Regions from separate parts of the Marinobacter sp. 1-3A genome, predicted to be linked through region 2. Evidence: predicted binding sites of a transcription regulator. Region 2 holds the regulator's gene; each other region holds the start of a gene.
What was found. The regulator LexA, encoded in region 2, represses DNA repair genes until DNA is damaged. The targets are predictions, from matches to a motif close to CTGTNTNNNNANACAG.

Region 1: the regulator LexA is predicted to act here: its motif matches at 946-961, upstream of imuA (translesion DNA synthesis-associated protein ImuA).
Region 3: the regulator LexA is predicted to act here: its motif matches at 985-1,000, upstream of recN (DNA repair protein RecN).

The regions. Positions count from the first base shown of each region.
Region 1 covers NZ_VCGZ01000009.1:102,122-104,385, forward strand. The annotation lists gene FE848_RS14245 (Y-family DNA polymerase) at 1-233, opposite strand, end outside; gene imuA (translesion DNA synthesis-associated protein ImuA) at 239-928, opposite strand; gene FE848_RS14255 (4a-hydroxytetrahydrobiopterin dehydratase) at 1,073-1,411, shown strand; gene FE848_RS14260 (DUF2897 family protein) at 1,402-1,575, opposite strand; gene FE848_RS14265 (monooxygenase) at 1,715-2,017, shown strand; gene yghU (glutathione-dependent disulfide-bond oxidoreductase) at 2,082-2,264, shown strand, end outside.
Region 2 covers NZ_VCGZ01000001.1:596,809-599,072, forward strand. The annotation lists gene FE848_RS02675 (DUF6586 family protein) at 1-115, shown strand, start outside; gene FE848_RS02680 (hypothetical protein) at 165-425, shown strand; gene FE848_RS02685 (cell division inhibitor SulA) at 434-925, opposite strand; gene lexA (transcriptional repressor LexA) at 971-1,579, opposite strand; gene FE848_RS02695 (amidoligase family protein) at 1,808-2,264, shown strand, end outside.
Region 3 covers NZ_VCGZ01000006.1:226,386-228,649, forward strand. The annotation lists gene dnaK (molecular chaperone DnaK) at 1-75, opposite strand, end outside; gene grpE (nucleotide exchange factor GrpE) at 180-782, opposite strand; gene recN (DNA repair protein RecN) at 1,029-2,264, shown strand, end outside.

The DNA.
Region 1 (2,264 bases), on a different contig from region 2:
AGAATACGGGTTTCCTGTGCCTGGTCTGCTCTTACTATTCCCAGATCTGGCGCAAGACTAATGGCCGTTTTTAGCCGCATGCCAGCTTTCACGCCCAGATCCCGGGCAGCGGGGCAGGCCTGTATTACCTGTTGCCCGGAACCCTCCACAATCGCCAGGGCAGCGACGTTTTCACCGGAACGGCGAATGTGATCCAGTAGCAGGTGAGGAAAGTGTAAATGCAGCCAAAGCATGGAAGTTACCGTGCCGCCGTAGGCCAGGGGCCTTGAACCACTCGGGGTGTTTCATGGTGGGACAGACTTGCCCGATGAGCTATGGCAAGCGAGCAGCGTTGCCCCGGCCAGCTACCGCGACGTTTCACTACATTCACTTTCAGGCTCTGCTGATGGTCAGGCTCCAGCTCAAGGCGCAAGGCAGCCGGGGAGTTTTGTTCGGCGTAATGGCGCTCACGAAAAAGCACGCAAACGTTGCTTCCGGCCTCAGCCGCCAACTGCAAGCGCCGGATTTCCCGGGCAGCCAGTTTGCCGGGCCAAGCCATTACCAGGCCGGTAACCGGGGAGCGCAGGCAGTTTTCCAGAGTCCATAGAAAATCGCCCTTGTCTTCAGTGTGGATCATGATGACCTGATCCAGGTTGATGCCTTCTCTCGCCAGCGCCGGGGCATAGGGCGTGTGTGGCGGGTTCAGCCAGAACACGGTTTTGCCATCTTGCGAAAGCCTCTGCATTAGAGGCACTAACAGGGTCAGCTCACCGATACCGGGCGCGTCCAGCAGGCACTCGCTCAAAGCACCACGGGGCCAGCCAAGTCCGCCAAGCTGGTTATCCAGAGCCTGGTAACCGGTCGGTTCTGCCGGTTGAGTGGTTTTGTTGTGCCTGTGTCCCTGCCAGACACGGGCGTCCTGCATTAGCGTATTAATAAGCTCGCTCATGGCATATTTCCGAAATACTGTTTAAATATACAGTATTCCGAAGAGAGGCTGATTTCAAGACGCCGGTTGATAAAATGAGTGAGCGGACCCATCTTGTATTATCTATAGCGGTAGGAAATTCGGATATCAGCTCGGAGGTTATGCATGAGTGGACTGGCTGAACAGCATTGTGAGGCGTGTAATGCTAGCGCCCCCAAGGTAACCGATGAGGAGAAGCGCTCACTGCACAAAGGCGTTCAGGATTGGGAAATCCTCAGCGTCGATGGCGAAGAGCAATTGCGCCGGGCATTTAAATTCAAAAATTTCGCTCAGGCTCTGGCGTTTACCAACATGGTGGGCGAGCTGGCTGAGGGAGAGAATCATCATCCGGCTATCTTGCTGGAATATGGGAAGGCGACAATAAGTTGGTGGACCCACTCAATCGGTGGGCTGCACAAGAATGACTTCATCATGGCTGCGAGAACAGACGCGGCTTACCACTGATCGTCTTTTTTTTCCTCGGCTTCAAGCTCTGCCTTGCGCTTACGGATTTTCTCCAGCTTGTCTTTCGGAATATGCATTTTGCTGGCTGAGTCCCGAAGCATGAACAGACTGCCCAATATCAGGCCCAGGGCAGCGAGTATAAAAAACCAGCCTATCATTGGCATACGCCAGGTTCCCTTTTGGTTGGTATCGTGTTGTTGAAGTGTTTTCTTCTATAGTGGAATGTCCTGGCCGGCTTGGCAGAACGTTCCATGTCTTATTAAGCATTATGGCAGCGTCTGCCGAAAACAGGAGTTCTATCAGATGGCAAAGTTATTACAGGTTGATTTTCCTTTTACTGGTCCTTTTGGTGCAGAAATGGCTGAGGCGCTAAAAGATCTTGCTGTTTCTATCACTGAAGAGCCCGGCTTTATCTGGAAAATATGGACAGAGAACGCATCTGAAAATGATGCTGGCGGGATTTACCTTTTTAAAACAGAAGAAACGGCTCAGGCTTATCTTGAAAAGCACACAGCAAGACTCAAGGGGCTTGGTGTTGAAAAAGTTCATGGCAAAATTTTTGATGTGAACCTGGACTTGTCGAAGATCACAAACGGGCCTGTTTAAGGTTCTGAAATCGGCGCAGAATACATTCATTAGCAAACAAACAGTGTTCAAGGAGCCCGTCATTATGAGCGATTCCAGCTACGTCCCGCCCAAAGTCTGGAAATGGGAGTCTGCAAGCGGTGGCGCTTTTTCAAATATTAACCGCCCCATTGCTGGCCCGACTCACGATAAAGAGCTGCCAGTTGGTAAGCATCCTTTTCAGCTTTATTCACTGGCTACGCCAAATGGTGTGAAAGTTACGATAATG
Region 2 (2,264 bases):
TATTGCCGTCTCAGCAGAAACCGGGCCAGACCGATCAGCCCAAGCTCTCAGAAAAACTCTGAAAGCCATAAAACAGTTTACCGACAACCTGGAAGCGCAACACGGCGAGTGGTAATCCCTCCCAATACACACTTACAGGTTCTCAACATTAAAAGGTTATTGAAATGTCACCATCGTTTTTCGAAATTGTACAACTGAACAACGGCGATTATGCCCTTCGCCGCATCGACGACGACAGCGCGCCATTAGTCAAAATTTCATTTTCGGATGAAGCCCGTGAAATGATGGGAGATCGGGATATGTCTGTGGCCAAAGCCATGATTGCGGCGGGTATAGAAGCTGCCGGGACTGTGTCTCACGACATTGACTGGGAAGACGACGAACTGGACGTTTCAGACGCCCAGCCCGCATACACACTGCATTAAAACCGGACTCAACGCTGCCTGAGAACGACCCCGTGGCTGTTGCCTTTAGCAGCCGCTTCCTGCAAGGAAGCAAATGCTGTTTTACCCAGCTTCCCCGTCCACATAACCACCGCATGACAGGTACCCGCGCTTAGTGCTATCTCAGCAAGCTGACGAGCCGGGTACTCAGCGGTAGAACGCAAAACCAGCAGTTCACCGGTAATGATACCGTGCATCTTTTGCCACTTACTCACCAGCGCCTGGGGCGGGTCTATCCACGCCAACCAGCGCTTCTCCTGGTTCAGCTGAGTCAGCATTGGCAATAGCAGTTGAAAGTTCTCTACCTGCCCCTCCGGCAGAATGATTTCCGTTACATTTCCAGCCGGCGCAGGACTTTCCACATCAGGCTTGCGCCGCGTCCGGATAACCGTGCGCTGCTTCGGGGCTGTGTATTCCGGTACCAGGCCAGGCATAACGCTCTGCTGCCACGCAATATTCTGATTAAAGCTTAGCTGTTCCATATATTTACCCGCCTTTACAATGCGTCTGTGGTTATGCTGGCCCGATCAGTGCAGATCGGAACGCCGGATAACACCCACACCCAGCCCTTCAATAAACAATTCCTGCTCTTTCAAATCGATTTCTATCGGCGCAAACTCTTCATTTTCAGCGATCAGATAGACTTTTGAACCTTCTTTTCTAAAGCGTTTCACAGTCACTTCATCACCCACCCGGGCTACAACCACCTGGCCATTTCGAACATCCTGAGTGCTGTGCACAGCAAGCAAGTCGCCATCCAGAATCCCGATATCTTTCATGCTCATACCCCTGACACGAAGCAGATAGTCAGCAGAAGGCGAGAAAAACTCCGGCTTGAGCGTGCAATGGTCTTCAACGTGCTCCTGGGCCAGAATCGGACTGCCCGCCGCTACCTGACCAATAACCGGCAAACCGGGGTCTTCGGCAACTTCAGGCAACCGGATACCCCTGCTGGCACCCGGAACCATTTCGATGGCACCCTTACGCGCCAATGCACGCAAGTGCTCTTCCGCCGCATTCGCAGAACGGAAACCCATCTCTGTCGCAATTTCTGCACGTGTAGGTGGATAGCCGGTTTCGTCAACAGATCGACGAATAATTTCCAGTACCTGGGTTTGTCTTGCTGTCAGCTTCATTGTTTCGCTGCTCCGCTTGCTGCATGCAGGGCTTATACAAGCCGGGTCTTATATGTGATGGTGTATACAGTAATCCAACCATCCTGTCTTTTTATACAGTGATTTGACTATATACAGTGTTTTATCCAGTGTAAAGCCGCTCAGGTTATTTTCTTGCAGCTCCCTGACTGGTAGTGCTTTGGTAGTGTGATAGAGTGAAAAACTTCACACTCCGCCTCAGAGAGAACCATGAATAAAACCATCACCTTGAACATGCCAGACGTAGTCAAAACCGCCGACGGGAAAGAGCGCAGGGTGGGTGTGGAGATTGAATTGTCCGGGTTGGGATATCAGGAGTTAGTTGACCTGGCCGGGGCGTTGTTGGGCGGCGTTGCAAAACCGCAGTCCCGCTATGTGAGCACGCTTGAAACCCCCTTGGGCAGTTTCATCATTGAACTGGATTCCGACCCGATCAAAGATCTGGATCTTGCAGACGAGCGCCTTCCCCAACCCATTCGGGAACTTGGCGGGCAGGCAATGGAGGTTATAGACGCAGCGGCTGAATTGATTGTGCCGCTGGAAATTGTAAGTCCGCCCATGGCTTTTTCAGACCTGCACCAGATTGAGACTCTGGTCGACGAACTCCGGGAAGCGGGTGCATTGGGCAGCAGAAACGCGATCTACTTTGCGTTCGGCTTACAGCTTA
Region 3 (2,264 bases), on a different contig from region 2:
CCGGACTTTATCGCCATCCATAATGGCGACACACGAGTTCGTTGTTCCAAGGTCAATACCGATAATTCTGCTCATTTAATCACTCCAGTTCTTCTGAATGCGGTACTTAATGGTTGCCCGGAAAAATATAAATCCGGTTAGTTTTGCTTAATGGCTATATTGGCGCTTTAAGTGACTTTTCAAGCCTGCTCATCAATTTTTGGTGCATCCTGAGCCTTGGCCACCATCACCATTGCCGGACGCACTACGCGCCCGTTCAGCAGGTAGCCCTTCTGGATTACCGCTACCACGCTGTTGGGCTCAGCATTGGGTGCTGGCACCATCGACATGGCTTCGTGCTGCTGGGGATCAAACGGCTCGCCCACAGGGTTCAGCGGCTCCACATTGAATTTTTTCAGACTGGAAACAAACAAGCTGAGCGTCATTTCCACGCCCTGACGGATAGACGCCACTAACTCACCAGCACCTTCCTGCCCTTCTGTGCTCTCAACCGCCTTCTCAAGACTGTCTGCCACAGGCAGCAACTCTTTAACAAACTTTTCCAAGGCAAACTTATGCGCCTTCTCAACATCCATCTCGGCGCGGCGACGCACGTTTTGCATTTCCGCATGCAAGCGCAACATTTGCTCCTGCGAATCCTGAAGCTGCTCTTTCAGGGAGTCCAGCTCGGAAACCTCTTCCTGCTCTACTACCTGCTCGCCAGACTGCGCATCCTCAGCTGCTGCCTTGGCGGCTTCATTCAACTCATCCAACTGCTCGTTGCGGTTTTCTTCGGTGCTCATGAATACTCCTGCCAGATCTTCGGCGGCCGGCTTGAACGCGGCCAATTGAACATAGGCTCTGACCCCACGGAGCCAGAAGAATGCTATTGCGAACCGATATGGGGTTCAGCGCTCAGGTTTCAACCGTTAAAAGCACCATTCCTTGAGAAAATATCTGCGAAGTGATTGCAAACCCGAAAACCCCTGTATATATTCACAGTCACTGTATGAACGAACAGTATATTTTCAAGAGCGGAGGTTATCTGCATGCTCACACAGCTCACCGTTTCCAACTACGCGATCGCCGAAAGAGTAGAACTGCAATTCAGCAAGGGCATGACAGCTCTTACTGGCGAGACAGGAGCAGGCAAATCCATTGTGCTGGACGCACTGGGGTTGGCCATGGGCGGACGCGCCGATGCGGGTGCTGTGCGCCATGGCGCCAAGCGTGCAGACATTACAGCCACTTTTGATGTTTCGGGCATATCAGATGCCCAACAGTGGCTGGAAAACCACGAACTGGATGACGACAACGACTGCATTTTGCGCCGCGTCATCAGCAAGGACGGTCGGTCTCGAGCATACATTAATGGCCAACCCTGCCCTCTGGCGCATCTGAAAGACCTGGGTGGACTGCTGATGGACATCCACAGTCAACACCAGCACCAATCACTCCTGCGAAAAGAAACCCATCGCAAGCTGATAGATGAATACGCGGGCGCGGAAAATCTTGCCAACCAGACTCGCGAAGCATGGAAAGCCTGGAACCAGATTCGCACAAAACTGATCGAGCGCCAGCAAAATGCAGAGGAGTCCGAAGCCCGACTGCAGTTGCTGCGCTATCAAGTGGAAGAACTTGACCGCCTTGCTCTCGAAATCGGGGAGCAAGAGCAACTTGAGCAAGAGCAGGAACAACTGAGCCAGGCCGATGCAATTCTTCACAATAGCCATCAGGCAGCACTGCTGTGCACAGAAGATGAAACCAGCGCAGCTGGCTTATTGCGCCAGGCGCTACAGCAATTAGAGCAGTTACCGGTTGAAATACCTGCGCTGGCCGACACGATTCAAATGCTCAACGAAGCGCAGATCCAGATCAGTGAAGCGGGCGACAACCTTCGCCACTTTGTAGATGACTACGAAGCCGACCCTGCGCGCCTGACCGAAGTTGAAGACAGACTAAGCGCCATCTACCAGATGGCGCGCAAACACCGCATCAACCCCGAAGATCTCCCGGAGTTTCATTTGCGGCAAAGTGCGGAACTGGCCGAACTGGATGGCGGCGAAGGCAGCCTGGAACAACTGGAAATAGACCTTGAAAGCCACCGCACCACCTTCAATGAACTGGCAGGCAAACTCTCCGATCTCCGCGCTAAAGCAGCAGCTGAGCTGGATCAGCGCATTGCCGGTGAACTTGCCCAGCTGAGCATGCCATCGGTTCAGTTTGTTACCCACCTGAGCAACAACAACCAGAACGAACCGGCACCTCATGGGCTGGAAGAAGTG